Regions from separate parts of the Rhodoferax ferrireducens T118 genome, predicted to be linked through region 4. Evidence: predicted binding sites of a transcription regulator. Region 4 holds the regulator's gene; each other region holds the start of a gene.
What was found. The regulator FNR, encoded in region 4, switches genes on or off when oxygen is low (the NO sensors DNR and NnrR bind a similar motif). The targets are predictions, from matches to a motif close to TTGATNNNNATCAA.

Region 1 (7,758 bases), 1.1 Mb from region 4:
GCCAATCTTGCCGACCAAGTCGCGCGAGCAATCGCCCAATTACTCGATGGGAAACGCCTGCAAATAGCCAGCCACCGCTTCCATTTCCTGCTGGCTCAGCAAATGAGTAATCTGCTTCATGGGCGTGTCCGGTCGTCCCTCAGTTTCCCGAAAGACATGGAGTTGTTTCACCAGGTAATCCTGGTGTTGCCCGGCTAGCCTTGGGAACGCTGCCAGACCTTGCGCCTTGGGTCCATGACACGCCAAGCAAGGAGGCGCCTCCTTGCTTGGCACGCCATTCTCAAATATCACCTTGCCTGCTGCCAATTGCTGGGCGTCGATCGCGGCATTCTGTGCGGGGGCCTGTTTAGCAAAGTAATCTGCCAATCCCTTAATTTGCTCATCGGTCAGATCGCGGCTCAGCCCCCACATGTATTCGAAACCGGGCGGATCCAAGCGCTGGTGGCCTCGGAATTTCTCAAGTTGCCCCACCAAATACTCCGGGGTCTGACCAGAAAGGCGCGGAAAATTCGGCGAAACCGAATTGCCGTCAATGCCGTGACACAAAGAACAGACCTGTTGTGCAATCGTCGTTGCGGAAACCTTGGGATTACCCAGATCCCGGGAATGTTCCAGGTTGGAGCAGCCAGCGCCCAACACACCCATGGCGGCAACCCAAAGAATAGAATTAAATTTCATGTTGAATCTCCAATGTTGCAAGGGTGCTTAATACGCGAACCAGACGTACAAGAACATTGAATTGTTGTCGCTGGCGTTGCGCCCAGCACCGTCGTAGTTGGTGCTTGCCCCCAGGTATTTGCTGTAGCGCGTGTACTGCGCACCAATGCGTACGTTTTGCACGGGAATATAGAAGGCTTCATAGGTGGCGCCTCTGGTAGCAGGATCGCTCTGGTTATTGGTGCTGCCAGTCAGATTGAAGAGTGACAGACTGCCGCCGTATTTGGCCTGGTAGGTATAGCCCAGCTTGGCCCGCGTCACGATGTTGGTATCGCTCAGGCCAGGATTGAGCTGGCCAGCGCTCACGGCATCCGAATATGTTTGCTCCGTTCTCATGTAGGCCAACTGGGCCGTCACCGTGTGCGGATCGAGAATGTACTGGTACTGGGCATCAATGCCGATATTGCGGAACCGTCCAACCGAAGCCGGGTCGGACGTATCAGTTGGGTCGTCATACACATGCGCAACCATCCCCGAGGTACCAAGCATCAGGTTATGTGGCCCCCACTCGTGGGAGAGCGCCAAGCGCCAGTAGGGATTGTTGCTGCCACTCAGTTGGGTCCTGGGGTTGACTCCCGCAGTCATGAAAGAAAGGGCCCGATCCGCGGTACGGTAGGTTCCCACTTCAGCGTAGACAGTCTTGTTCCAATACAGGTAGGTGTTGAGCCCTGCGATGTTGCCACCCGAGGCGAATCCAGGATAGGGTGCAGTACCGTCAATGAACTGGGAACTCGATGGCGACGGAACCGGCACATATTGCATCCATGCCGCCGCGCTGTTCCAGGGGTCAGTCAGCGAGGGGTTGTTGTTCAGGCTCACCCCATAGATCCAGTCCTGCTTGTCGCCAATGATGTGATTGGCAAAGCGGATGTCGATGTTGTCCGCATTGCTATGACCAGAGAATGATCCGTCCCCGTTGTCAACGGCATAGGGGTCAAAGGTAATTTGGGTAAAGGCGCCAAAGTTGTCAGTGATTTTGCCGGCCAAAAATACACTGGCGGTTGCAAGGATTGGAGTCCCGTTTTTGACTGTGTCTGCAGGGGCATTGGCAATGCTGGAGCTGCTGGCAAGAGCCATGACAGACAGCGGAATGGTGCGCTCACCGATGGTGTAACCCGTCATCTTGAACATTCGTCCATAGGGAGTCAGCTCGGGAAACTGTCCGCCAGCGTGACAAGCAACACAGTTTTGCCCGGTTTGTCGGGCAAAGGCCGGCACGGCCTGTGCCTGCATTGGCATTAATAGTGTGATCAGTGACACCAGTACGCTACCCGATGTCGTGGCAACCCATGAACTGAGCTGAGTGTGATGTGCGGGAGATGACATTGTGGCGACCCTCATCAATAGTTTGATTTGCTGCCTCATGAAGTCATTTAGACCAAGCAGACAAGGCTGCAAGGATGCGTCAATTCTTGGCCTGGCGCACGCCACTTTACACACAGACAAGCAGTTCTGTTGTTTTTGTTTGGATGCCGAAAATACTTATGTGTTCCTGATATCTTTTTGACCAAACAAATTTCAAGTGCAATCAAATGAATGATTTAGGTAGGCCAAAACTGCAACCGATATTCGTTTTCGAATTCTGTGTAACTTCTGCGCATCAGTGGCCTTTGCCGTGCAATTGCCAGTGGGTCTTGACTTTCGGCCAGTTCGCTTGACGGCAGGTTCGGCAGGAGCTGAAGCAATCGCGATGCCAGTGGCGTCAGTGACGAAGATGACTGTCACTGACAAAATCGGGAGCCGGTCATTTGTGTCAACAACAATATCAAACGGATACATGCGGCCTGCCGCTACGAACTGGCAGCGAATCCCTCATGGTTGGGGTTCGCCTGTCGGCCGGCAACCCAGCGTGGAAGCATCGAAGCGAAAATTCCGTCCGAGAGAACGAAATGAGGGTAAAGCGTGGCCGGCGCGTGGAATCCTGCAAGCGATAAACGCGCATCGCCGAGCCAGGTGTGGATTGTTGACAGTTCGACGGTACCGTCGGACCAACGGTCAAACTTCACGGGAAGCAATATTATGAAAAACACCCTTGCACTTGCATGCATACTCTCTGCCCTTGCAATCCCAAGCTTTGCGCAATATACGCCAACAGAGTCACCGGCTGAAATGGGTGCCAAGCTCGTTGCCGAACGTGACGCTGCATGGCGCAGAGCTCATTCCGGCAACACAGAGGTCCAAGAACCGATGGCTATTCATCATGCAAGGCACGTTAACCATGCCAAGCACACGAAAATCGTCAAGCATGTGAAGCATGTTAAAAACGCGAAGCACCATGTAACAAAACCTGTTGACAGTAACGTTAGTCCCGTAAATTCTCAATGAATTGAGTAGCGGGTCAATAATCTCATCTAAGTCCAAGGCTTGGATTGGTTTGTGAACTGCATCTGGTAAAGGTACCAGTGCCGCTTTCATTTTGGCTCCGCTCCCTTCATGAGACTTGACGTAACGTTTAATGACCAAATACATATCTTCGCTTCACCAGCCTAAAGTCGGATTCTTCATCCTGCGCTGGACCGTCGGTGGACTGATGCTGTTGCACGGCGTGTCCAAATTGATGCACGGGTTGGGGCCTATCGAAGGCATGCTGGTTAGCTCCGGCCTCCCAGCTTTCATTGCCTATGGCGTTCTGATTGGTGAAGTTGTGGCGCCATTGTTCGTGCTGGCCAACCGCTTTGTTGCTCCGGCAGGCCTCGTAATGGCCTTCAACATGGTTGTCGCCGTGGCATTGGCACATACCGCTCAAATCTTCACACTGGGCAAGTCTGGTGGCTGGGCATTAGAGTTACAGGGTTTGTACTTCTTTGGCTCACTGGCCATAGCCTTGATGGCACCCAGGCAGCCCGACTAGTTTGCCGGTCGAGGTTCTGCTAACCGGAGGTCGAATGGCCATGGCTGCATCGTTTCGTGTTGCACTGTCTACAGAAATTTCGCCCATGGCATGGGGAGCATGCACTGCGCAATACGATCAAGTCGGTGCGGCGCGATTCGAAGCCCGGGCGGCTTCGCCTGCCCGCACCGTCGCGCCGGCGTTACCTTCAACTTCTAGCGCCCTAACCAGCAGCACCGGCACAGGTGCCATGCGAACAATCTGCTCCGCGTCACTGCCCAGTAACCAGCGTCCCACACCGCGGCGGCCATGGGTACCGATGACGATGAGGTCGGCGTCCCATGCCTTCGCCTGATCGACGACGAGATCTGACACCCGGGTCACCATGCCGTCCAAGAGCAATGTGTCAACCTTGACGCCGCTGGCCGCGACACGGATTCTGCCCTGCTCGAGAATTTGTTCGCCGGCCTCTTTCAATCGCGGAATCACATCGGCGGCATAGGCCGCATAGGTTTCGAAGCCTGTGGCGAACGTCAATGCGTCCGAGACGTGAATGAGGCGCAGGCTTGCACCTGTGAGCTTGGCCAGCTTGATAGCCTCGTCAAGTCCTAGGGTGGACGTGGCGCTGCCGTCGATAGGGACAAGAATACGTTGGTACATAAATTTAACCTCCGCCGGTGGCATTTAGTCGAAATTTGCACAGTGTCGGTCGATCAATGAAGTCTGCATTGATAGGCATCAATGCAGACCAGCGTCCTGTCAAACTTCAGTAAAGGAGATGTCTTGCGAAAAGACAAGACAGCCCTGACTGCCAATACTCTGACACCTTGCGTGTTACAAATAGACCTCCTTCAAGGGCTAGCCAATTCCTCCAGTGCTTGCGGAGCGTCCAGGTCCAGCGTGCGAATGGCACCGGTGTTTAGAAATTCGTCAAGCATCCAGTCACCCTGAGATTGCGTAACTCCAGCCGGCTTCAGGGCTTGGTTGAGCGGCATGCCGGCCAATGTAACGCGCATGAAATCGATCCATATGGGCAGCGCCAATGTGGCACCAAACTCGCGTCCACCCAGAGACCGGGGTTCGTCGTAACCCATCCATGCCACCGCTGTCGTGTCACCGCTGTAGCCCGCAAACCAGCCGTCGAAAGACTGACTGCTGGTGCCCGTCTTGCCCGCCAGGTCCTGCCGTCCAAGCTTTTGAGATGCGGCAGCACCGGTGCCCGAGCTAGTGACTTCATGCAACATGCTGTCAATGATGAACGCCTTGCGCGCATCGAGCACGCGCGCGGTCTCCTGCGCGGGAACAGTCGGCTTGGCCTCAAAGAGCACGGTGCCACGCGTGTCCACTACCTTTTTAATCAAGTGAGGGTTGACCTGAAAACCCCCGTTGGCAAACACCGAGTAGGCCTGCGCCATTTGTAGGGGAGTGACTGAACCAGTGCCCAGCGCCAGGGTGTAGTTCACTGGCTGCTTGGTGGCATCAAAGCCAAAACGGGGCAAAAAGTCATGTGCGTACTTCGGCGTAATGGCGCGCAGCAGGCGCACTGCAGCAACGTTTTTGGACTGTGCAAGTGCAACACGCAGGGTGATTGGGCCGTCGTATACGTCATCGTCATTCTGTGGTTGCCAGGGCTGACCGCCGGTCTCCAGACCACTCAGCGTCAGCGGCACATCGTTAACGAGGGTGCCTGGCGAAAAACCTTTTTCCAGCGCAGCGGAATAAATGAAGGGCTTGATGGCTGACCCCGGTTGGCGCCATGCCTGGGTAACGTGATTGAGCTGGCTGGCATTGAAATCAAAGCCGCCCACCAATGCGCGATATGCTCCAGTCTGATTGTTCAGCGCCACAAAGGCCGCACCTACGACGGGCAATTGCGTGATGCTCCAGCGGCCCCGACTATCTTGCACCACACGGATCACGGAACCCGGCTTGATCTTGAGTGTCGATGGTGCCGTGGGCGCCAGGGCCGCTGCAGCCCTGCGCAGGCCTTCTGCGCCGATCTGGATCTCATCACCAGTGGTCAATATCGCACGCAGGCTTTTTGGTGTCACAGCGATGGTCACAGCAGACAATAACTTGTCACTGGCGGGATGTTGTTGCAGGGTAGCTTCAATCGATTTTTGGCGCTCAATGGTGTTGCGAGGTAAAGCCACAAGGGCCTCCGGACCACGGTAACTATGGCGTTGGTCGAAAGCCATTACATTGCGCCGCACTGCGTCATATGCGGCCTCCTGGTCGGACTGCACAAGCGTAGTGATGACGCTGATTCCTCTGGTGTAGGTTTCTTCCTTGAACTGGGCGTACATCGTCTGGCGCACCATTTCTGCAACAAATTGCGCATGGCCGTTGATCGACTGGCCTTCGCCGAGCGTATGAATGTTCTCCTGAAGCGCGGACTTGTATTGCGCTTCGTTGATATAACCCAGATCGCGCATGCGCCTCAGCACCAGGTGTTGGCGCGCTTTGGCACCTTTGGGGTTAGCCACCGGGTTGATGCTTGACGGCGCTTGAGGCAGGCCGGCCAGCATGGCCGCCTGCGCGATGCTCAGATCCTTGAGTGCTTTGCCAAAATAGACCCGAGCCGCACTGCCGAATCCATATGTCCGCTGACCCATGTAGATTTGGTTCATGTAGAGTTCCAATATCTGGTCTTTGGTTAACGCCCGCTCGATTTTGTAGGCCAGCATCACCTCCGTCACCTTGCGCGAAAACAGTTTCTCCTTGGTGAGGAAGAAGTCACGTGCCACTTGCATGGTGATCGTTGAAGCACCTTGTTTGAGCCCGCCGCTCAAGTCGGCAATCACGGCTCGCGCCATGCCCTTAAAGTCAACGCCACCATGCTCGTAAAAGCGCGAATCCTCGATCGCCAGCAGGGCCTGTTTCTGGACAAGTGGAATGTCCTTGATCGCGACAACGTCGCGCCTCTCCTGACCGAATTCACCAATGAGCACGTTGTCGCTGGTGTACACGCGCAGCGGAATTTTTGGCCGATAGTCCATTAAGGCGTCCAGATTCGGTAAATCCAACGGCGTGGCGGCAGATGCGAAGGGCAAGGCAACCGCCCACAGCAGCACCAGCCGGCAGAGAAATGGAGAGATTAGATGTTTCACGTCGAACAGACCAATATGGCCTAAAGTGCGCGCTGTGTGGGACAGCCATGCGGAAGATGACTGTTCATTATCGTTACGGCAAGACCAGCGAGTGTTGCAACTCTGGTTATTGATTCCTGAAAGTTGTAATTTTTTGCTACTGCCGGGCGTCCTGGTGCGGAGCAGACAAGAGCTGCGTCGGCCTCCGTTGAGTTCATTGGGTACTGTTAGTTCCAGCAGCCACGTCGCTTTCTTCGGCGTAGGGAAATGCAATTTCCAACCGCTCCGGTTTACTTCACTTTTGACGGGTTGTTGCCAAGGCCAGGCACGGATGGACCAGCGGTTTTTCTCGGAGCATTTGGTGTTGCTTTGCTTGCTGAATACATGGCTCTGCCAGGCGTTGGTCGCGGGTCAACTCCTGCATTGAAGACGAATCGGCGTCTGGCCGTCTCCGCAGCAAACGGATGGGGCTCTTCAGCGGGACTATGGGTGCGCGCGCTGGACCGCTCCTGTCCGTGGCGTTATCAGAGTAGTAAATCCTGGGTCTTTGCTTCATCTGCAACACTCCTTCTGCGTATGCAGTTTCTAGTGTGTTGCATCGACCGGTTGAATCCAAGACGGACTCCGGCCATTCGCCGGGGCTGTCCAAGGACTAATTAGGCGGGCAAATGCGGTGTTATGTTCGACATGGCTCGATCAACGTAATGCTCTTTTTCACCAACGGGGGCCACATGGCGCATAGCGGATTTTGCGGCTTCAAGTCCTTCAAGACACGCAATGACCCAAGCCGCCAAATACAGAGATGCAAAGCATCCGCCGGCTGTAGCCAGATTGCCATTAGCGTAGAACGGCTGATTCAGGACATCGACACCGGCCTCTGGCACCCAAGGTTTTGTAAGCAGGTCGGTGCAGGCCGGAATCTTCTTCAGAAACTCGAATGGTTTTTCTGTGGCGGTAGTGTGTTTTCCCCAGCGGGGGCCTTCTTGTTTAGCTGGGCGCTGGGCGACGATGAGCCATGGACAAAACTGGCAATTCGATGTGCATAACAACGCCATAAAATGAATGTCTTCATAAACACTAACCCGGCGGCCATCTGGCCCCGCTAACCCTCGGGCGCCACTT
Region 2 (7,758 bases), 580 kb from region 4:
CCCAAGCGGGCCAGCGCCTGTTTCACGCGCGCATCAAACGCGTCACTGACGCTGTTGATACTGTCGTCCACCACTTTGCTGGCGTCATTGATGCGATGCTTGAGCATGTCGGCGTTGCTGTCGATGGTGCCGCGAGCCTGGGATTCCATTTTTTCGCCGGCCTTGACCAAGGCCTCAAAGGCCTTCTCGCCTTTGGTTCCGGTCGAGGTGGTGACCTTGGCCAGTGCACCCAGGCCCGCCAGCCAGATGGCGCGCTGCGAATCGATCAGTTTGAGTGAGGCATCCCGCGTCAAGTGCACGACCGAGCTCACTTTTCTGCGGCCTTGCGTGGCCACCTGCTTCAGGGTTGTGGTCTTGGCTGGCGCATGCGACCTGGCTTTTGCCGCTGGGGCCTTCGACCTGGGTTTGCTGACTGCCTTGACGACAGCCGCTTTGGCAGCGACAGTCTTGTTTGCCAGGGTCCTTGCAGTTTTTTTGGCAGTGCTTGTGGTTTTCGAAGCCATGAAAAATCCCCTTGTTCAGTGATGAAACCGGCCGTCAATTAAATGCATGGCGGCATTGCGTGGGCAAGTATCCATCAGCTTCTCTAGGGAAGACACCTTAACTTGGGATCAACCGACCGAGGTGTTCAGGGGGCGCCTGGGAAAGAAGTTGACGGGCACTTCACCCGGCGCTGGCGCGAGGGACTTGATGGTTTGTTGCAATACCGAATTCTTGATCGTGCCCATGACATGCATTTCACACGGCTTGCAGTCAAAGCGCAGGGTGAGTTTCTCGCGTCCGTTGATGAGTTGTAATGGCTCGGCCTTCACCGTGCCCTGCACGCCGATCACGCCCTTGGCCTGTTTGGGGCACAAGCTCAATGAAAAACGCACGCAGTGCTTGGTGATCATCAGGCTGACTTCACCCAGTTCTTGCGCCGCTTCGAAAGCGGGCGCAACCACCTTGACGCCGTGGCGGGCGTAAAAGGCATGGGAGGCCTGGTTGAAAACATTGGCCAGATAGCTCAGTGTGTCTTCAGGGTAGGGTGCTGGCGGCTCCACGGCAGCGGCGCGTGGCAATCGTCTGAATGCCTTGGTGCGTGCGGTTTCCAGTGCCTCCAAAGCGTCCCGGCGCAACGGGTTGAGGACCGACGGGGGCACAAACCAGGCTTGTGAAAATTCCACCTGCACCGCCAGCGCCGTAAAAATGCTGTTGCCCATTTTGCCGAGGTGCTCACGCAGGCTCGCGTTGGCGACTTCCCTGTCCTTGGCCAGTGTGCGGACCAGGTTGGCGTGGGCCGTGGCCGTCACGCCGTCTTCGTCGGTCAGGCTCAAGGCCAGGCCCTGTGGCGTATCTGCCAGATGTAGCCAAACGCCAATGCGCCGGTCGCTTGATTTTTTCTCCAGGCCGCGCACCCACTCGGTATCGCGGTTGCGGTTGACCTCCACGCCTTTGCGCAGGTCCTTCAGATCACTCAAGGCGTCTTTGGGAAACACGCGCCAGCGGCCCTTGGCAGCGTTGAGGCTTTCAGCCCGGTTGATGGCCAGGCCGACCAGCTCTTTTTGCAAGTCGTAGTAACAAAGACCGTCGCCGTTGTGCAAGGCCTGCGCCGGATCGCTCACAGCCAGTTCCACCCAGTTGGGGCCGACCTGGGTCACAAAACCAATGGGCTGGCCGGGGTTCTTGGGCGTGTCAAACGCGCCAATGTCCGCCTGACGGCCTCGCACAAAATAATCGGTGAACTCGCGGTTGAAGTTCTGGTTCGGGTCAGGCGTAAAGCTGAATGTGGTGCTGCCGCTGGATGCGCGCGCCAGCGGCTGCTTGGAGGTCTGGCGTTCTTCAATCAGGGCGTCCAGTCGCTTGCGGTAATGGGCCGTGATATTTTTCACGTAGCCCATGTCCTTGTAGCGGCCTTCAATCTTGAAGCTGCGAATCCCCGAGTCCACCAGAGCCGCCAGGTTGTCGCTCTGGTTGTTGTCTTTCATGGACAGCACGTGTTTGTCGTGCGCCACAAAGCGACCTTTATCGTCAACCACCTGATAGGGCAGGCGGCAGGCCTGGTTGCACTCGCCCCGGTTGGCACTGCGCCCGGTGTGGGCGGCGCTGATGTAGCACTGGCCGCTGTAGGCCACGCACAGTGCGCCATGCACAAAAAACTCCAGCGTGCAGCGCTCGGGATCGGTCGCGGCACGGATGGCCAGGATTTGCGGCAGGGAGAGTTCGCGCGCCAGCACAATTTGCGACAGGCCCACGTCCTGCAAAAAACGGGCTTTCTCTGGTGTGCGAATGTCGCACTGGGTGCTGGCATGGAGCTGGATCGGCGGCAGGTCGATCTGCAGCAAGCCCATGTCCTGGATGATCAGGGCATCCACTCCCGCGTCATACAGTTGCCAAACCAGCTTGCGCGATGGCTCCAGCTCGTCATCGCGCAGCACGGTGTTGAGCGTGACGAAGACACGGCTGTTGAAGCGGTGGGCATGGCGCGTCAGCCGGGCGATCTCGGTGACGCTGTTGTCCGCATTGGCGCGCGCGCCAAAGGACGGACCACCGATGTAAACGGCGTCGGCACCGTGGTTGACGGCTTCGATGCCAATGTCGGCGTCACGCGCCGGGGCTAACAGTTCGAGTTGATGGTCAAGCAGTGACATAGGCCCGATTATCCCCGGACCCCATGGCGTTTGAAGCGCCATGAACCGATAGGTTATCGTTACACCATGACGCATCAACCCTTAACCCGTGCTGCCACTTCATCGTCCCTCCGATTTGACGCCGTGGACGCCCTGCGCGGCTTGGCGATGGTCTGGATGACTTTCTTCCATTTCAGTTTCGACCTGAACCAGTTCGGCTACATCAAGCAGGATTTTTATCATGCCCCGCTGTGGACCTGGCAACGCACCTTGATCGTGAGCCTGTTCTTATTTTGTGCCGGACTGGGCCAAGCCATTGCCGTGGCGCAGGGACAGCGTTGGCCGCGCTTCTGGCGCCGCTGGGCGCAAATATTGGGCTGTGCGCTGCTGGTCACGGTTGGTTCCTGGTGGATGTTCCCGCAAAGTTATATCTACTTTGGTGTCCTGCACGGCATGGCGCTGATGCTGATCATTGCGCGCCTGACAGCGCGTTGGGGCGGGCGTTTATGGTGGCTGGGGGCCTGCGCAATTGCTATCCAATTAATAGCATCTTACGCCCTTCAGACGGAGGCTACAGCCCAATTGGCCGAAATGTTGAATTCCCCCCAACTGAACTGGCTGGGCCTGATTACACGCAAACCCATTACCGAAGACTACGTGCCGCTGCTGCCCTGGCTGGGCGTGATGTGGTGGGGTGAGGCGGCCGGAACATGGTTGACGCGCCATGGCGCCGCCTTGTCATGGCGCCTGCCGGCGGCGTTCAAACCGCTGGCGATGCTGGGGCGTTGGAGTCTGAGCTACTACATGCTGCACCAGCCGGTGTTGCTGGGCGGTCTGATGGCCGTCGGGTGGTTGGCAAAATAGCACAGCGAGGTTCTGTGGCTGGTTATGAGCGCGTTGTTGGCCAAACTGTTTGACTTCATCTACCCAGCGGGAGCCGATGGTGTCGGCAGAGATTGGGACCCGGGCCCCAATCTCTGCGGGACGCGTCTTCTGCGGGCCGAATTCTGAAAGCTCCTGGCGATTAGGCAAGGATTGCGACCAGAGCAGCTGGCATCGGATCACTCTCGCAGAGATCATTTCAGATCCCAAGAACGGGGACTCAAAAGCTCAGCTTGCCGAAATCTCGCACTTTGCGTTTGTATCAAGGCCTCTTTGATCTGCCTCAACCCGCATCGCTATTTTTGTCTAGACCTGAAAGCTGGCTGAAGGGTTGCCGCCGACAGTCGGAAATACATTCGCTGCAGCAACGGCGCGATATGCGCTGAGCAAGCCCGACATATCAACTGCTGGCGGTGTGCAGCACGTCGAGGTTCTCGGTAAGACCGCTGAACAGAAGAGGTTAGCAATGAAAATCAAGTGGAAGACCCTAGCGCCATTGTTCGTATGGCTCGCCATCGTGCTTAGCCCGATTCCCACCGGACTTGTGGCCAACCAGTGGAACTATTTCGCCGTATTCGCGGCGGTGATCACAGGCCTGGTGTTCGAATCGTTCCCAGTGGGTGCAGTCGGCCTCATCGGCCTGACGTTCGCAGCGGTCATGGGTTATGTCGAACCCAATCCAGGCAAATCCATCAAGTGGGCGCTTGCCGGCTTCTCGGAAGGCACCGTCTGGCTGATCGTCGGCGCGTTCATGTTCGCCGTGGGTTACCGAAAAAGCGGTTTGGGCGAACGCATTGCGTTGCAACTGGTCAGGTTGCTCGGCAAAAGAACGCTGGGTCTGGGTTATGCCGTGGCCTTTGCCGACGTGCTGCTAGGGCCGGCAACCCCGTCGAACACGGCGCGCAGCGGGGGCACCATTTTCCCGATCATCAGCAACATTCCCAAGATCTTCGGATCAGAGCCCGGGCCCACGGCGGGCAAGATCGGCACCTATGTGATGTGGACGGCATTCGCCACAACAGGCGTGACCAGTTCGCTATTTTTTACCGCACTGGCACCGAATGCGGCCGCGCTGAGCATCGCCAAGAAAACCGTCGGTGTTGATGTGAGCTGGGCACAATGGTTCACCGGCTTCGCACCGCTGGGCATCCTGTTGATCTTGTTGGTGCCGCTGTTGAGTTACGTCCTGTGCAGACCCGAAGTGAAGGAGAGTCCGGAAATCGTGGAGTGGGCTGCCGACCAACTCAACATCAAAGGCCCTATGTCGCGCAACGAGTGGCTGATGACGGCGTTTGTTCTGCTCGCCATGTTTCTGTGGATCACCGGGGCCAACAAGAGCATCACGGTTCCATTCTTCGGATCGAACTACATCAACGCCACGATGGTGGTACTGGTGGTCATCTCGCTGATGCTGGTGACCAAAGTCATTGACTTCGCCGACATCATCGCCGAGAAGGGCGCTTGGGAGGTGTTTATCTTCCTGGCTTCACTGCTCACCCTGGCGTCAGGTTTGAACGAAATCGGCTTTATCAAATGGGTTGCCGAGTCGTTTGCCGCGCCCTTGCATGGGGTTTCACCGACGTGGGCGCTGATTGCACTGGTCGCGCTGTTCTTCTGGATTCACTACTTCTTTTCGAGTCTCACGTCGCACACTGCGGCAGTGCTTCCTGTCGTGCTGTCGGTAGGGGCGGCAATTCCAGGTCTTTCGGTTCCGACGCTGACCATGTTGTGTATGTACAGTCTGGGCCTGATGGGCGTAATTGGCCCGTACGCCACCGGTCCGGCACCGATCTATTTTGGAAGTGGTTACATCGGCAAAGCGCAGTTCTGGAAGCTTGGCCTGATATTCGGTCTGGTGTACTTCGCAGGGCTGATCCTGATCGTTCTGCCCTGGTTGCAGTCGGGCCTGTGAGGATCAGCGAATGAATTCTTCCAACCTCATTCCCGTCACCCTGATTCCCGGAGACGGCATCGGCCCCGAAATCGTTGACGCCACCCTGGCTGCACTTGATGCGCTGCATGCGCCCTTCGATTGGGACCGTCAGATCGCCGGTCTGGGCGGCATCCAGGCTGCGGGCGACCCCTTGCCAGCCGCCACACTCGACAGCATCCGGCGCACCCGGCTGGCGCTCAAAGGCCCGCTGGAGACGCCTTCGGGCGGCGGCTACCGCTCATCGAACGTGCGACTGCGCGAAGAGTTCCAGCTCTACGCCAACCTGCGCCCTGCCCGCACCATCATCCCGGGCGGGCGTTTCGACAAGATCGATCTGGTGGTGGTGCGCGAGAACCTCGAAGGCCTGTACATCGGTCATGAATACTACATCCCGATCGACGACGACCCGCGTGCGGTGGCCATGGCCACCGGCATCAACACCCGGGCCGGTAGCCGGCGCCTGCTGGAATTCGCCTTTGAACATGCCGTTGCGACCGGGCGCAAGAAGGTCTCGATCGTGCACAAGGCCAACATCATGAAGGCGCTGACCGGCATCTTCCTGGAAACCGGCATCGACCTGTACGAACGCAAGTACAAGGGCCGCTTTGAACTCGAGACCGTGATCATTGATGCCTGCGCAATGAAGCTGGTGATCAACCCCTGGCAATTCGACATGCTGGTCACCACCAACCTGTTCGGTGACATCCTGTCCGACCTGGTCGCCGGGCTGGTGGGTGGCCTGGGCATGACGCCGGGTGCCAACATCGGGGCCGATGCGGCCATCTTTGAGGCGGTACATGGCTCGGCCCCGGACATCGCGGGCAAGGGCATTGCCAATCCAATCGCCCTGATGCTGGCAGCCGCGATGATGCTCGACCACTGCAAGTTACCCGAACTGGCCGCTCGCCTGCGCAAAGCCATCGATGAAACCCTGAACATCGACAAGGTGCGCACCGGCGACCTCGGCGGCACGGCCAGCACCGCCGCGTTCACGAAGGCGCTGGTGAGCCGGATTAGGACCGGCTAAGAACCAGTTTGTGATGGCGGCCAATTCAAATGCATGTAATCCAGGACTACTACTCGGAGTACCAATCCTTCACTAGTGGCGGCCTGGACTGGGCGGTCGAGAATTTTTCTGACAATCCGAAGCTGAAGGACGAGATTGCCGAATTTCTGCGAAGCTGCGATCTGGAGCTGGATGGAAATATCACGGACTTCGTGACGGTCCGTGCGGCCAACAAACTGGTGGCCTGTGCCGGGATGGGTGAAAACATCATCAAATGTGTCGCCGTCTCTCTTTCGCTACGCGGTCAAAACATTACCTTGCGCCTGATATCCGAAGTGACCAATTTGGCAGCAGACATGGGGCGCTACCACTTGTTTCTGTACACGAAACCCGAGAACCAAGCGCTGTTTTCGCGCTGTGGCTTCTATCCCTTGGTCGAGATGCCGGGCACCATCGCCCTGATGGAGAATTCCCCGGTTGGCCTGGCGCGCTATTGCGACAGCCTCGCTGCCACGCGTGAGCCAGGAAACAAGATTGGCAGCATCGTGATGAACGCCAACCCTTTCACCTTCGGCCATCAATACCTGGCGCAGCAAGCCTCAGACGCCTGTGATTGGCTGCATGTATTTGTGGTCGGCGAAAATTCTTCGCTCATCACCTACGAGGATCGTCTCGCGCTGGTGCGGGACGGTCTCAAGAACATGCCCCGCACGACAGTTCACCCCGGGTCGATCTACATGATCTCCAAGGCGACGTTTCCGAGCTATTTCCTGAAAGACCGCGGCATTGTTGATCAATGTCATACCGCGCTCGACCTGATTATCTTTCGTGAGCATGTGGCACCCGCGCTGGGCATTACGCACCGTTTCGTCGGGACCGAGCCGTTCTGCGAGGTCACCAAAAAATACAACGCCGACATGAAGCATTGGCTGATGCAAGCCGCATCAAAGGCGCCCGCGATCGAGGTGGTCGAACTTGAGCGCATAGCCCATTCTGGCATGGCCATTTCGGCGTCCAAAGTGCGCCGCTACCTGCGTGCGGACGATTTCGAACACATGGCGGATCTGGTGCCGCAGGCCACCCTGGATTTGTTGCGGGTGAAGTATTTCGATCCGGGTGCCCGCGTCGCAACCGGAACCGGTTAATGCCCATGCACTTCAGTTCCTGACACCTTTTACCGAGAGATCAACATGAAAATCATCAAGGAAGCAGTCGCCGGCACGCTGGAATCCAGCGACCTGCTGGTCAAGGTGGCCCCTGGCCTGCCGGATCGGCTTGACATTCACATTCGAAGCGAAGTGATGCGTCAGTTTGGCGCCCATATTCGC
Region 3 (7,758 bases), 1.7 Mb from region 4:
TCGCCCTGGGCGTCGGCATTGCTGAACTTGAGGTTGGGCAGTTGCACGGCAATATGGTCGCCCTTGACCTGCCACTTGGCCTCGGTGGACAACTGTGTGACGGGAATCACCGGCTCATCAAAGATCCCGGGTACCACCACGGCGCCGTTGCTCAGGCTGATGCTGGCTTTGCCAGAGGATTGGTTGAAGTCAAAATCAATGCTGGCACCGCGAACGCCCGGTGAGTCCTGCGGCGGCAGTCCTTGGCCAGGCGCCATGTTGAGCGTGTTCGCGGCCAGCTCCAGCTGATTGACCAGGCCCTTGGCTGCATACTGGCTGAAGGCGCCCATCGGGCCCTGCCAACTGGCCTGGATCCGTTCCACCAGACCCTTGGGGGCGTAGGTCAGCAGCGCCGCGCGGGTCACCGGGTCAATCGGCAAGCGGTCGGCAATCTGCGACAGGGCTTGCAGGTCCAGCTTGTCGGCCTTGAGTTCGCCGCGTGCGGCAACCCGGCCCTCGGCAGCGGTGTAATCAACCGAGACATTACCACCTGGCCAGCGCAAGCCGTCACGGGTGTCAAATGCCAGCGCTTGGGTTGAAAGCTGAAAACCGTTCGCTGGCAGGCGCCCACTCAGACGCCCGCTGACTGACAGCAGTTCCAGCGCCTGCAATTGCGCGCCCAGGGTGACATTGACCTCCGACAAGGCCACGTCGGCTGTGCCGCCTGTCACCTGGCCCCGGCTGACATCGACCCAGGCGCGCAGCGCGCCCTTGCCCTGGCGCAGATCGACGCCGACATCGGCGTAGCGCTGCAGCTCGGACAGGTCCACCCGCGCAAAGGCGGCGTAGAGCTGGCCTTGCCAGTCTCGCCAATGGCCTCTATGGCGTGACAACAAGGGCTGCGTCATCAGTCCCCGCACGCTGAAGCGCTCGCCCCACAGCGGCGGCGGCGTGGCATCGAACCGAAGGTTGTGGCGGCGGCCCGCATTGCGCACCACCAGGTCTACCTGTTGCAGCGCCAGCGTCGGCGCGGCCCGCAATTCATCGGTCCACAAAATGCTGCCGTCGCGAATGACAAATTCGAGTTGCGAAAAGAACCAGTCGACTGCACTACTCCCGGTGTCACTGGTTTGGGAGAAATCGAGCCCTGCCACGCGAATTTTTCCGTCCAAGGCTCGCCGGATACTGAGCTGTGGCCGTTCCACATACAGTTGCTCAAAGCCCAGGCGCCAGACCGAGCGGGGCGACAGCGCGGCCAGAACCCGCGGCAAGCGCAAGGCTTCCCGGCCCTGCTCGTCAAACAACTCGACATCGGTCAGTTCGAACGACGGAATCATGCCGCTCGATTGGGCCGTAATGGCGCCAATGCGCACCGGCACCCCCAGTGCCCGCGCGGCGTAGGCTTCCAGCTGCGGGCGAAATTCGCCGATTCGCGGCACAATCAGCCAGTGCAATGCCCCCCAGGTCAGCCCGAAAACAAACCACGCAGCCAACACCAGTCCCAGCGACCAGCGGGCCACGATGGTCCAGGTTTTCAGCAGTGAGGATGGGACGGGTGTCAAGTCAATCATTGTGAGCTTGTAAATATGACAGGAATTATGACCGGCCCCGCTTTGTCAGCGCACTCGCGTTTTGGCCAGCGTATTCGTCGCCGATTTGAGAGCCAGCTGCATTTGTTACCCCCAGGTCTGCCAAGCCCGGCGTCGATGGCGCAGGCCTGTGACGCCTTGCGCGCGCTGGGCCTGGACAGCGCCAGCGCTTTGCGCACCACCCGCCAGCTGGTGCTGGAGCGCTTGCTGTGCCTGGACTGCGACCAGCAAGCGCCGTTGCAGCAGGTGACGCAGGCCATGACCGACCTGGCCGAGTTCGCGCTGAACACTGCCTGCGCCGAGGTGGAGCTGACACTGGACCAGACCCACGGCGCGCCCACGACCGCAGCGGGTGCGCGCGCGCAACTCTGGATCGTCGGCATGGGCAAGCTCGGTGCGCGTGAGCTCAACGTGTCGAGCGACATCGACCTGATCTACGTTTACGACGAAGACGGCGACACCGCCGGCGATAGCCAGGGGCGTGGCCGCATTTCAAATCAGGAATATTTTGCCAAGGCGGTGCGGGCTATTTACGCGCTGGTGGGCGACACCACGGAGCACGGCTTTGTGTTTCGGGTTGATCTGGCGCTGCGACCCAACGGCAATTCAGGGCCACCTGCCGTGTCGTTGGACGCGCTGGAACAATACCTGCATGTGCAGGGCCGGGAGTGGGAACGATTTGCCTGGCTCAAGAGCCGGGTCGTGGCCCCGCTGGGCTGTGTGGCGGACGGCTCGACCCTGGCGTTGCGTAACGTGGTGATGCCGTTTGTGTTCCGGCGCTATCTTGACTACAGCGTGTTTGATGCGTTGCGCGTGCTGCACCGGCAGATTCGCGAACATGCCAGCAAACGCAGCGCCGGGCACCCGGAGCGGGCCAACGACGTCAAGCTGTCGCGTGGCGGCATTCGTGAAATCGAGTTCATTGTTCAATTACTGCAGGTGGTGCGCGGTGGGCAATTTCCCGAGCTCAGAACGCGTGCCACGCTGAGAGCGCTGCCGCGGCTGGTCAAAGCGGGACTGATGCCGAAAAACACGGCGCAGGCACTGGCCGATGCCTATGTCTTTTTGCGCCAGGTCGAGCACCGGATTCAGTACCTGGACGACCAGCAAACCCATGTGTTGCCCACGCAGGACCAGGATCTGACCTGGATCGCCAGCACCCTGGGTTTTGCCACCGCGTGCCAGCTCTTGCACCAGCTCGACGCGCACCGCGAAGTGGTGGCCGAAGAATTTGACAAACTGCTCGGCGGCGGGGCGGATCAGAGCTGCAAGGGCTGCAACGGGGGCAATGGCGCCAAGTCGGCCGCCGCACCCGGCTTTGACGAAGTGCTTGAACAACTGGCTGATCAGTTCCGCCAGCGGGTGGCCAACTGGCGCGAGCACCCGCGGGTGCTGGCTTTGAAAGAAGAATCGCGCACCCGGCTGCTGCGTCTCATTGCGCGCACCGCCCAGTGGGTGCGCGAAGGCCGAGCAACCGAAGCCGCTGCCGTACGCCTGGTGGACTGGATGGAGCCGCTGTTACGGCGTGAAAGCTACCTGGCCCTGTTGCTGGAGCGACCCAACGTGCACGAGCGCTTGCTGCGCCTGCTCGATGCGGCGCGCTGGCCGGCGCGCTATTTGCTGCTGCACCCGGGTGTGATCGATGAGTTGGCCAGCGCCGACTTCCTGGATGAGCGCTTCTCTGCCAGCGATTTCGAGCATGAACTCGATCACCGACGTGCCGCGCTGGCGGGCACCGGCGAAGACGATGACGAAACCCTGCTCAATTTGCTGCGCCGCGCGCATCACGCCGAGGTGTTTCGTACCCTGGCGCGTGATGTGGAAGGCAAGTTGACGGTCGAGGCGGTCGCTGATGACTTGAGTTCACTCGCTGAGGCGGTCCTGCGCGTGACCACCCGCTGGTGCTGGAGTCGCCTGAAAAACAGGCACCGGGAAACACCACAATTTGCCATCATCGCCTACGGCAAGCTCGGCGGCAAGGAACTTGGCTATGGCAGCGATCTGGACCTTGTGTTCGTCTTTGACGACGATGATGAGCGCGCTCCGGAAGTCTATGCCAGCCTGGTGCGCAAATTGATCAACTGGCTGACGGTTAAAACCGGCGAGGGCGACCTGTACGAGATAGACACCGCGTTGCGCCCCAACGGCAACGCCGGGCTCTTGATCACCAGCTTTGACGCCTACGCCAACTACCAGCAGCAGCGTGGCTCTAACACTGCCTGGACCTGGGAGCACCAGGCCATGACGCGGGCCCGGTTTGTGCTGGGCGACGACACGCTGCGCCAGCGTTTTGATGTCATTCGCAAATCGGTCATCTCCGCGCCGCGCCAGGCAGAGGGCCTGAAAACAGAAATCAAGGCGATGCGGGAGCGGCTGCGCGACGCCCATGCTGGCAAAGAGGGGTATTTTGACGTCAAGTACAGCCCCGGCGGCATGATCGATGCGGAATTCGTCATGCAGTATCTGGTGTTGTCGCAGTCGGCGCAGCTACCCGAGTTGCTTGACAACTTGGGCAACATTGCCCTGCTTGAGCGCGCGGAAGTGATGGGCCTGTTGCCCGTCGGTGTCGGCCATGCGGCGGCCAGCGCCTACCGTACCCTGCGCCAGGTGCAGCACCGCGCACGCTTGAATGATGAGCCCTACCAGGTTCGTCTGCCGCAACTGCAGGCCGAGCGCGATGCGGTGCTGGCGCTGTGGCACGCGGTGTTCGGCGCCGCGCTCCCTTGAGTCCCGGCCTGGCTGGGTCCGGGTTTGCCCATTTGCTGATTTGGATCAACCGCAGACAGAAAGATTCTCTTGACAGGGTCAAATCTATCCAAACGCTACATTTAGTGGTTAATATCCTGTTCCACACTACCTATAGTGTTCAAAGGGAACAAGATGAGCGCAACAAAGCCACCCGTTTTCAGCCACATCATCAAACGCGACGGTGGCATCAAGCCGTTTGACGGCGCCAAAATAGCCCACGCCCTGGCACGCGCCGCCCAGGTCAGCGGTGAGTTTGACGATACCGAGGCGCAGCGACTGACCCACTACCTGGTGCTTCCAAAAATCAAGGTACACGGTCAAGTCACCCCGCACATTGAGCAGATTCAGGACGCGGTCGAATCTGCCCTGTTTGACGCCGGTTACCCCAAGACGCTGCGCGCCTACATCGTTTATCGCGAGCAGCACCACAAATTGCGCAGCGATCGCAAAACCCTGGTTGATGTCGAGTCGAGCATGAACGAGTACCTGCAGCAGTTGGACTGGCGCGTCAACGCCAATGCCAACCAGGGCTACTCGCTCGGTGGACTGATCCTCAACGTCTCGGGCAAGGTCATTGCCAATTACTGGCTCAATCACGTCTACCCGCCCGAAGTCGGCGCCGCGCACCGCAGTGCGGCGATCCACATTCACGACCTGGACATGCTCGCCGGTTATTGTGCGGGCTGGTCGCTGCGCACGCTGCTGCATGAAGGCCTGAATGGCGTGCCGGGCAAGGTCGAATCGGGGCCCCCGAAGCACCTGTCGAGCGCGGTCGGACAGATCGTCAACTTCCTGGGCACGCTGCAAAATGAGTGGGCCGGGGCGCAAGCCTTCAGTTCCTTCGACACCTACATGGCACCTTACGTCCGGCAGGACAAACTGAGCTACGACGAGGTCCGCCAGAGCCTGCAAGAGCTGATCTACAACCTCAATGTGCCCTCGCGCTGGGGCACGCAAACGCCTTTTACCAACCTGACCTTTGACTGGGTCTGTCCGCAAGACTTGCGCGAGCAAATTCCCGTGATTGCGGGAAAGGAGATGGCGTTCAGCTACGGTGAACTGCAGCCTGAGATGGACATGATCAACCGTGCCTACATTGAAATCATGATGGCCGGGGATGCCAAGGGGAGGGTGTTTACCTTCCCGATTCCGACCTACAACATCACCGAAGACTTTGACTGGTACAGCACCAATGCGGAGCTGCTGTTCGAAATGACCGCCAAATACGGTTTGCCCTACTTCCAGAATTTCATCAATTCGGAACTCAAGCCCAACATGATCCGCTCCATGTGCTGTCGCCTGCAGCTGGACCTGCGCGAGCTGCTCAAGCGCGGCAACGGCCTGTTCGGCTCGGCCGAGCAGACCGGCTCGCTCGGCGTGGTCACGATCAACTGCGCGCGCTTGGGGTATCTGCACCGCGGCGACGAAGCGGCCATGCTGGCGGCGCTTGACGCCCTGCTGGAACTCGGCCGCGACAGCCTGGAGATCAAGCGCAAGGTGATCCAGCGCCACATGGACAACGGCCTGTTCCCCTACACCAAGCGCTACCTGGGCACGCTGCGCAACCACTTCTCCACGCTGGGGGTGAACGGTATCAACGAGATGATCCGCAACTTCACGCAGGACAAGTACGACATCAGCGGCGAGTGGGGTCACGCTTTTGCGGTGCGCCTGCTCGACCATGTGCGCGCCCGCATGCTCGAATTCCAGGACCAGACCGGCCACATGTACAACCTGGAGGCGACACCGGCCGAAGGCACGACCTACCGCTTTGCCAAGGAAGACGCCAAACAGTTCCCGGACATCCTGCAGGCGGGCACCAAGGACATGCCCTACTACACCAACTCCAGCCAACTGCCGGTGGGCTTTACCGACGATCCGTTTGAGGCGCTGGAACTGCAGGACGATCTGCAGCGCAAGTACACCGGCGGCACCGTCTTGCACCTGTACATGACCGAGCCCCTGAGCAGCGCCGAGGCCTGCCGCCAACTGGTCAAGCGTTCGCTGTCGCGTTTTCACCTGCCCTACATCACCGTGACGCCCACCTTTTCGATCTGCCCGAAACATGGCTACCTGGGCGGACGGCATGACTTTTGCCCCAAATGCGACGCCGACCTCATTTCGCGCAAACAACTCGAAACCAATACCCAAGGAGACTGACATGACCGATCTAAGCGAACAACAATTGCTGACCCCCCAAGCTGTCGTACTGCGCGACGACGAACGCCAGCGCTGCGAGGTGTGGACCCGCGTGATGGGCTACCACCGCCCCATGTCGTCCTTCAACACCGGCAAAAAAGGCGAGTTCCATGAGCGCACTTACTTTGACGAGCGCTGCTGCAGCCCGAGTCAGCCCGACGCCTGATCGGGTCGATGCGTTGGCGGCCGGCGCGCCAGCGCTCACCCTCAAAGTAGGCGGCATCACACCGTTCAGCGCTACCGACTATCCCGGCAAACTCGCCGCCGTGGTATTTGTCCAAGGTTGCCCGTGGCGCTGCGGCTACTGCCACAACCCGCATCTGCAGCCACGCACCGGCAGCAGCCTGGTGTCATGGAGCGCCGTGCTTGCCTTATTGAAGCGGCGTGTCGGGCTGATTGATGCCGTCGTCTTCAGCGGTGGCGAGCCGACCATGGACCCCGGTCTGCTTGATGCCATGCGTGCGGTGCGCTCACTCGGTTTTGGCGTTGGCCTGCATAGCGCCGGCATGTACCCGCGGCGTTTGGCCGAGGTGCTGGAGTTGGTGGATTGGGTCGGCCTGGATGTCAAGTCATCATGGCCGGGCTACGACGCCATCACCGGCATCGCTGACAGCGCTCGCCAGGCCCGCGCTAGCGCACAGCTCGTGCTGGCCAGCGGCATCGCGCACGAATTTCGCACCACGGTGCATCCCGCGCTGCACACCGAAGCCGACATCCTGGCGCTGGCGAAAACCTTGCAGGCCATGGGCGTGCGCCACTATGTGCTGCAGGTATTTCGCGCGACCGGCTGTGGCGATGCCCGACTCAATGCCGGGTCCACCCTGGGTTACCCCGGCGCTGAGCTGCTGGCCCAGGTGGCGGCCCTGTTTGACAGCTTTACCTTGCGCCAAGTCTGACGGCATCAAGTAGTAACATTAGGCAATCAGGGTAAACCCTGATCACTTTTGTCCTTATTTGAAAGCCGGATCAATAACCATGAAACTTGCCATCTCTTATCCCATGTCACTTCGCCTGACCGCCGCTGCCGCGTTGGGCCTGACGACTGCCGTGGCCTTTGCCCAGGATGTCCAGATCGTCCGCATCGCCCACGCCGGCCCAACGTCTGGCGGCATTGCCCATATTGGCAAGGACACCGAAAACGGCGTACGCCTCGCCATCGACGAGCTGAATGCGCAGGCGCTTGTGATTGGCGGCAAGAAGATCAAGTTCGAACTGGCCGCCGAGGACGACGCGGGTGACCCGC
Region 4 (7,758 bases):
TTTACCGTGGTCAATTTGAGGATATCGAGTCTGAAGGTGAAAGAATTCTCAAGGATTCATGAGTATTTTTGTAAGAATTTGACAGGGTTCATAAGATCTGCTGGTAAGTGGCGAGACAACGTGACGAACCATAAGAAACTAATGTAAAACAAACTGAGAAGAGGTGAATATGGCATTTTCAAATACGCTAGCAACTACCTACGACGATAAGGTTGTCAGGCAGTTTGCTGTCATGACGGTGGTCTGGGGCGTGGTCGGTATGCTGGTGGGCGTGATCATTGCCGCCCAGTTGGCTTGGCCGGAGCTGAATCTTGGTATTTCCTGGCTTAGCTACGGTCGTTTGCGCCCCTTGCACACCAATGCGGTGATTTTTGCCTTTGGCGGCTGTGGTTTGTTTGCCGCTTCTTACTATGTGGTTCAGCGAACCTGTCAGGTTCGTCTGTTTGCGGGTGGTCTGGCCTCTTTCACTTTTTGGGCCTGGCAACTGGTTATTCTCTCCGCTGCTGTTTCTCTGCCATTGGGGTTTACCCAAGGCAAAGAATATGCAGAACTGGAATGGCCGATTGACATCCTGATTACGGTGGTCTGGGTTTCCTACGCGATCGTGTTTTTTGGCACGGTCGGCACCCGCAAAGTTCGTCATATTTATGTGGCGAACTGGTTTTTTGGCGCTTTCATTCTTGCTGTGGCGTTGCTGCATTTGGTTAACAGTGCCGCCATTCCCGCGGGCTACATGAAGTCGTACTCAGCGTATGCGGGTGTGCAGGATGCCATGGTGCAGTGGTGGTATGGCCACAACGCAGTTGGGTTCTTTTTGACGGCAGGCTTCCTGGGCATGATGTATTACTTCATTCCCAAGCAGGCTGAGCGGCCGGTGTATTCATACCGCCTGTCCATTGTTCACTTTTGGGCGCTGATCTTCACTTATATGTGGGCAGGCCCGCACCATCTGCACTACACCGCGCTGCCGGACTGGACGCAATCGGTGGGGATGGTGTTTTCCCTGATTTTGCTGGCACCAAGCTGGGGCGGCATGATCAACGGCATCATGACCTTGTCGGGTGCCTGGCACAAACTCCGTGATGATCCTATTCTGCGTTTCCTGATTGTGTCGCTGTCGTTTTATGGCATGTCGACCTTTGAAGGTCCGATGATGTCGATCAAGACCGTCAATGCCTTGTCGCACTACACCGACTGGACCGTGGGTCACGTGCACTCAGGAGCGCTGGGTTGGGTGGGTCTGGTGACCATGGGCTCCATGTACTACCTGATCCCGCGTCTGTTTGGCCAGAAGCAGATGTACAGCGTGAAGGCCATTGAGGTGCATTTCTGGACCGCGACGATTGGAATCGTGATCTACATCGCGGCCATGTGGATTGCCGGTGTGATGCAGGGTTTGATGTGGCGCTCGATCAACCCCGATGGCACCTTGACCTACACTTTTGTGGAATCCGTCAAGGCCACGTTCCCGTTTTATGTGTTGCGTTTGCTAGGTGGTCTTTTGTACCTCGGAGGCATGCTGGTCATGCTCTGGAACACGTTCAAGACGGCGACCAATGGCCGTTCCGTCACCGTGACCATTCCGGCCGCTGTTGCCCACGCTTGAAAAGGAAAATACCATGGCAAACAACAAGGCAAGCGGCGCACTGTCGCACGAAAGAATCGAAACCAACAACTTCCTGATGATCGTTTTGATCTTGCTGGTGTTGCTGGTGGGTGGCTTGGTGGAAATTGTTCCGCTGTTTTTCCAGAAGTCCACGACTGAGCCGGTCAAGGGCCTGCAGCCTTACACGGCACTCCAGTTGGCGGGGCGTGACATTTACACTCGAGAGGGTTGCTACAACTGCCACTCACAAATGATTCGACCGTTCCGCGCCGAAACCCTGCGTTACGGCCACTATTCCGTAGCGGGCGAATTTGTCTACGACCATCCATTTCAATGGGGCAGCAAGCGCACCGGTCCTGATCTGCATCGCGTCGGTGGCAAGTACAGCGATAAGTGGCACACAACGCACCTGAACAATCCGCGGGATTTGGTGCCTGAATCGAATATGCCGGCTTATCCATGGCTTCTCAGAGACTCTGTCGATGCGGATTCGATGCCGGCGCACATGAAAGCATTGCGGATCGTCGGCGTGCCTTATACCGATGAGCAAATAGCCAAGTCATCGGAAGAGTTGAGAGGCAAGAAAGAAGTTGAGGCCGTCATTGCCTATTTGCAGGTTTTAGGAACCTTGGTCAAGTAAACGGGAGATATTTTGTATGGAACTCGATATCAACACCCTTCGTTCGATGGCCACGGTGGTTAGCTTCATCACATTTATTGGCATCATTGTGTGGGCTTACTCCCGCCGAAATGCGGCTGATTTCGAGGAAGCCGCGAACCTACCTTTTGAACAAGACTGACGAACTGCAATAAAAAAAGAGGATAAAAGATGAGCGACTTTACAAGCAATTTCTGGTCGATATATGTCGCCGGAATCACCATCGTCAGTATCGTGGCCTGTTTGCTGCTGCTGATATTGACCGGCAAGTCCAAAGGCATGTCGACCAGCGATAACACTACCGGGCATGTGTGGGATGGCGATTTGCGGGAGATGAACAACCCCCTGCCGCGCTGGTGGGCCTGGTTGTTTGTCATCACGATTGTTTTTTCCTTCATCTATCTGGCGCTGTATCCAGGGCTAGGCACTTATGGCGGCAAGTTGGGCTGGACGTCCGTTGGGCAACACCAGGCGGAGGTCGATAAAGGCAATGCCGAGGTCGCCCCCTTGTATGCCAAATTTTCAGCCATGAAACCCGAAGACGTGGCCAAAGATGCACAGGCCATGGCTATTGGTGAGCGTTTGTTCATGAACAACTGCGCCCAGTGCCACGGCTCTGATGCTCGCGGCAACAAGGGTTTTCCGAACCTGACTGACAACGATTGGTTGGGTGGCGGTACGCCGGAGATTATCAAAGCCGACATCACCAAGGGTCGTATTGCCGTGATGCCACCGATGGCAGCGGCTGTCGGCACGGCAGAAGATGTCAAGAACCTGGCACAGTATGTGTTGAGCCTGTCTGGTAGCCCACACGATTCTGTTCAGGCAGCCCTCGGTAAGGAAAAATTTGCTGTCTGCGCCGCTTGTCACGGTATCGACGGTAAGGGTAACCAGACACTTGGTTCAGCCAACTTGACAGACAACATTTGGTTGCACGGCTATGGCGAGGCTGCCATTGTTGCCATGATCAATGAGGGCAAGACAAACCAGATGCCCGCCCAGGCTGATAAGTTGACAGAGGCTCAGGTTCACGTGTTGGCTTCTTATGTTTGGGGGCTTTCCAACAAGGGCGGTATCGCCGCTCAGTAAGCTCTATATCATTAGTCTGGTAGTCACTCGGAAAGTACGCTGTTGAACAATAAGGCATTCGGCAATTACAAGGTCATCCCCATCGTTCATCAAGAAGGCTTTGAGCCGCCGCGTCCGCCCGAATCAGCGGATGACGGCATGCTCTCCCTGTACGCCTCGCACCAGACGATTTATCCGCGCAGTGTCTCGGGCCTGTTCTCCAACTGGCGCTGGGGCATGGTCTGGCTGACCCAGATCATCTTTTACGGTCTGCCCTGGCTGGAGTGGGGCCAGCGCCAGGCCGTCCTGTTTGACCTGGCCTCCAGGCGCTTCTACATCTTTGGCCTGGTGCTGTACCCGCAGGACTTCATCTACCTCACCGGTATTCTGGTCATCTCGGCCCTGTCGCTGTTTCTCTTTACGGCAGTGGCCGGGCGCCTGTGGTGTGGTTACGCCTGTCCACAGACGGTCTATACCGAAATTTTCCTCTGGATCGAGAAAAAGGTCGAGGGGGATCGCTCAGCGCGCCTGCGCCGCGACGCCCAGCCTTGGTCGCTGGACAGGGGCATGCGCAAATCCACCAAGCATTTCCTGTGGCTGGCCGTGGCGTTTTGGACCGGCTTTACCTTTGTCGGTTATTTCACACCGATCAAACAACATGGCGTCGACCTCCTGCAGATGAGCATGGGCTCCTGGGAAGTGTTCTGGACCTTCTTCTATGGCTTCGCCACCTACGGCAACGCCGGCTTCATGCGCGAGCAGGTCTGCAAGCACATGTGCCCCTATGCGCGCTTTCAAAGCGCCATGTTTGATAAAGACACGCTGATCGTCACCTACGACACCGAGCGCGGCGAGCCCCGCGGGGCCCGCTCACGCAAGGCCGATCCCGCCCAGTTGAACCTGGGTGCCTGCGTCGATTGCAGCCTGTGTGTCCAGGTCTGTCCGACCGGCATTGATATCCGCAAAGGCCTGCAATATGAGTGCATCGGCTGTGGTGCCTGCGCCGATGTCTGTGACGAAGTGATGGACAAAATGGGTTACGCACGCGGCCTGGTCAAGTACACCACCGAACACGCCATGCAGGAGCATTGGACCCAGTCGCAAACCTTGCGTCACGTGCTGCGCCCACGCATTCTGGTCTACACCGCCATTCTGGCGACGATTGTGATCGCGATGGTGACCAGTCTGGCGCTGCGCAAACCGTTCAGGGTTGATGTGATCCGGGATCGCGGTGTCATGGCGCGCGTGGTCGAGGCGGGCAAGATTGAGAACGTCTACCGTCTGCAAGTCATGAACGCCACTGAAACGGATCAGCGCTTCAAAGTCACGGTGTCTGGTCTACCTGGGCTTGAAGTAACCTCGGACAACGAATTGACGGTACCCGCAGCGCAGGCGCGCTGGCTGGTGGTGCGGACCCAGTTGCCACCCGAAGTGGCGCCGCCCGGCTCACATCCGATCAAATTCGAAATTGAATCAATTGACATGCATGTCCATGATGCAGAAAAATCCGTGTTTTTGGTGCCGCAATAAGGATAGTTTATGAAAAACGATACCCTCAAATCTCCTGAACCCTGGTGGAAGTTTGGCTATGTTTGGCTGGTCGTGGCTGGTCCGGCTATCGTGGTCGTGGCCGCTTTTGTTACTTTGTATCTTGCCGTGACGAGACCTGATCCGGTCATTACCGAAGACTATTACCGCCAGGGGATTGAAATCAACAAGACATTGGGAGATGATGCGCAGGCTGCCAGCATGGCACCAGCCCTGCAGGCCCGTAACCATGCGCAGACTGGCTTTGTCACCGGTTCCAAAGCTGTCCATAGGCCTTGAACGTAATGACCTCTGAAATACAGGACGCCCGATTATGTTGTCGCAACGCTTAATGTGGATTATCTGGCCTGCCTTTCTGGTGGCTGGTGTGCTTGAAGTGCTTGTATTTGCAATGGTCGATCCGCAGGACCTGCAGTGGTTCGGGCAACCCATCGGGTTTTCCCGTCAGGGTGTTTACACCATGGCGTTTTTTGTCTTTTGGGGCATCACCATGTTGGCCAGTGGCTTGACCACCTTGCTGTCGATGTCGCCGTTTGAAGTCAACCGCTGCCCTTTGCCGGCGAATGCACGCCCGGAGAGCTGCTCCAAGCAAGGGCGCTGCTGAGTCGGTTTTTCTCAGGCTGTTCCGGCACCGGATTTTGGATTGACAATATCCTTCAACGCGTCCGTGTTGAGGATGCGGACATGACGTTGTTTGACTTCCACGATGCCTTCTTCAGCGAATCTTGAAAATGTGCGGCTCACGGTTTCGAGTTTCAAACCCAAAAAACTGCCAATTTCTTCGCGCGTCATGCGGAGTATCAATTCTGACTGCGAGAAGCCGCGGGCGTGCAGTCGCTGAACCAGATTCAAAAGGAAGGTAGCCAGACGCTCCTCTGCGCGCATGCTGCCCAACAGCAGCATCACTCCGTGCTCGCGTACGATCTCGCGGCTCATGATCTTGTGGACGTGGCGCTGGAGTGAATTGACTGCGCGTGACAGCTCTTCAATACGATCAAATGGCATGACACAGACCTCAGCGTCTTCCAGGGCAACGGCGTCGCACGTGTGGTAGTCGTTGACGATTCCGTCGAGACCCACGACTTCGCCGGCCATTTGGAAGCCCGTTACCTGATCCCGTCCATCCTCGGAGGCTACACAGGTTTTGAAGAAACCGGTGCGAATGGCATACAGGCTGGTGAACTTCTCGCCATTGCGAAAAAGAAGAGAGCCACGCTTGACCGTGCGCCGCGCGGCGACCATGTCATCGATCAAATCGAGTTCTTCTTCACTCAGGCCCAAGGGCATGCACAGCTCCCGCAAGTTACAGTTTGAGCATGCGACTTTGATGGTGTGAGGGTTCATGATGTCATTTTGGCACTAATCATTGACCTGTCCTGATGTGGGTCAATTTTTTAGGTCTTACACTTCTTTATGATTCAATCTAGGTCAAGAGACGATTTCAATTATTGAGGCACATTTGTCAAAATTGACAAGGAATTTCCATGAACACAGCCGTTGCTGAACCAATTTCCGAAGACCTCATCCGTCGTTTCGATGTATCGGGACCGCGTTATACCTCTTATCCCACCGCGGACCGTTTTGTTGAGGCATTTTCAGTTGAGGACTATACCCAAGCCTTGAAGCTTCGGCGGGCTGGGGGGGCGGCCATGACGCTGCCATTGTCTTTATATGTTCACATCCCTTTCTGTGAATCCCTGTGTTATTACTGCGCCTGCAACAAGATCATCACCAAGCACCATGATCGGGCCGGCCCTTATTTGCGCTACCTGAGCCGCGAAGTCGATTTGCACACGGAGCAACTGGGTGTAGGACAAACGGTGACCCAATTGCATCTGGGTGGTGGCAGTCCCACTTTTTTGACGGATGATGAGCTGCGCGAGTTGATGGCCATGTTGCGGCGCAACTTTACCTTCGCCCCAAGCGGTGAATACTCGATCGAGGTGGACCCGCGCACCATCGACGCGTCGCGGCTCGATACCTTGGCCGAGTTGGGATTCAATCGTTTGAGCTTTGGGATTCAGGATTTCGACCCTGATGTTCAAAAATCGGTACACCGTGTGCAGCCGGCCGAACAGGTTTTTGCCTTGGTGGCAGCCGCCCGCGAACGCGGTTTTGATTCCATCAATGCGGACCTGATTTATGGCCTGCCTCTGCAAAGCCCGGAGTCATTTGACCGCACACTGGCGCAGGTGGTCGAGTTGCGGCCGGAGCGTATTGCCTTGTACGCCTATGCCCACTTGCCCGAGCGTTTCAAGCCCCAGCGCCGCATTCCGACCGTGGAGATTCCCAGCGGTGCGGCCAAGGTGGCCATGCTGGCGCGGTCCATGGCCGCTTTTATGGGTGCTGGTTATGTCTATGTCGGGATGGACCACTTTGCATTGCCGACGGACTCGCTGGCGATTGCCAAGCGGCAAGGTCGGCTGCATCGCAATTTTCAGGGCTACAGCACCCAACCCGATTGCGACCTGATTGGACTTGGCGTGTCGTCGATCGGCCGGATTGGCGCCACCTATAGCCAGAATGCCAAGACCCTGGAAGAGTATTACGACTATCTGGATCAGGGGCGCTTCCCCGTGGTGCGCGGCTTGGCGTTGACGCGTGACGACCTGTTGCGTCGCGCCGTGATCATGGCCATCATGTGCCAAGGGCAAGTTCTGTTCGAGTCCATTGAGTTGGCGCATCTGATCGAATTTCGCAAGTACTTTGCGCCTGAAATGGAAGCCCTGCAAAAGCTGGCGGATCAGGGCATGGTCACGGTGGACGATGTCGGCATTCAGGTCACTGACATGGGCTGGTTTTTTGTCCGCGCCGTGGCCATGGTGTTTGATCGCTATTTGCAGACCGACCGCACGCGCGCGCGGTTTTCCAAGATTAT

Region 1: the regulator FNR is predicted to act here: its motif matches at 4,276-4,289, upstream of RFER_RS04565 (universal stress protein).
Region 2: the regulator FNR is predicted to act here: its motif matches at 3,765-3,778, upstream of RFER_RS12180 (DASS family sodium-coupled anion symporter).
Region 3: the regulator FNR is predicted to act here: its motif matches at 4,331-4,344, upstream of RFER_RS01830 (ribonucleoside triphosphate reductase).

What each region holds. Positions count from the first base shown of each region.
Region 1 covers NC_007908.1:956,685-964,442, forward strand. The annotation lists gene RFER_RS04545 (c-type cytochrome) at 40-699, opposite strand; gene RFER_RS04550 (cytochrome C) at 706-1,956, opposite strand; gene RFER_RS23935 (hypothetical protein) at 2,737-3,042, shown strand; gene RFER_RS04560 (DoxX family protein) at 3,173-3,568, shown strand; gene RFER_RS04565 (universal stress protein) at 3,686-4,207, opposite strand; gene RFER_RS04570 (penicillin-binding protein 1A) at 4,399-6,657, opposite strand; partial or broken gene RFER_RS23310 (AraC family transcriptional regulator) at 7,293-7,565, opposite strand; gene RFER_RS04580 (type I glyceraldehyde-3-phosphate dehydrogenase) at 7,757-7,758, shown strand, end outside.
Region 2 covers NC_007908.1:2,651,714-2,659,471, reverse strand. The annotation lists gene RFER_RS23005 (phasin family protein) at 1-503, opposite strand, end outside; gene RFER_RS12190 (peptidase U32 family protein) at 612-2,630, opposite strand; gene RFER_RS12185 (heparan-alpha-glucosaminide N-acetyltransferase) at 2,697-3,473, shown strand; gene RFER_RS12180 (DASS family sodium-coupled anion symporter) at 3,958-5,403, shown strand; gene RFER_RS12175 (isocitrate/isopropylmalate dehydrogenase family protein) at 5,414-6,451, shown strand; gene citC ([citrate (pro-3S)-lyase] ligase) at 6,481-7,575, shown strand; gene citD (citrate lyase acyl carrier protein) at 7,621-7,758, shown strand, end outside.
Region 3 covers NC_007908.1:370,110-377,867, forward strand. The annotation lists gene RFER_RS01820 (YhdP family protein) at 1-1,550, opposite strand, end outside; gene glnE (bifunctional [glutamate--ammonia ligase]-adenylyl-L-tyrosine phosphorylase/[glutamate--ammonia-ligase] adenylyltransferase) at 1,578-4,295, shown strand; gene RFER_RS01830 (ribonucleoside triphosphate reductase) at 4,449-6,476, shown strand; gene nrdD (anaerobic ribonucleoside-triphosphate reductase) at 6,478-6,681, shown strand; gene RFER_RS01840 (anaerobic ribonucleoside-triphosphate reductase activating protein) at 6,626-7,411, shown strand; gene RFER_RS01845 (branched-chain amino acid ABC transporter substrate-binding protein) at 7,491-7,758, shown strand, end outside.
Region 4 covers NC_007908.1:2,073,706-2,081,463, forward strand. The annotation lists gene ccoS (cbb3-type cytochrome oxidase assembly protein CcoS) at 1-62, shown strand, start outside; gene ccoN (cytochrome-c oxidase, cbb3-type subunit I) at 170-1,606, shown strand; gene ccoO (cytochrome-c oxidase, cbb3-type subunit II) at 1,620-2,246, shown strand; gene RFER_RS09765 (cbb3-type cytochrome oxidase subunit 3) at 2,263-2,406, shown strand; gene ccoP (cytochrome-c oxidase, cbb3-type subunit III) at 2,436-3,353, shown strand; gene ccoG (cytochrome c oxidase accessory protein CcoG) at 3,396-4,862, shown strand; gene RFER_RS09780 (FixH family protein) at 4,872-5,159, shown strand; gene RFER_RS09785 (hypothetical protein) at 5,194-5,484, shown strand; gene fnr (fumarate/nitrate reduction transcriptional regulator Fnr) at 5,496-6,224, opposite strand; gene hemN (oxygen-independent coproporphyrinogen III oxidase) at 6,365-7,758, shown strand, end outside.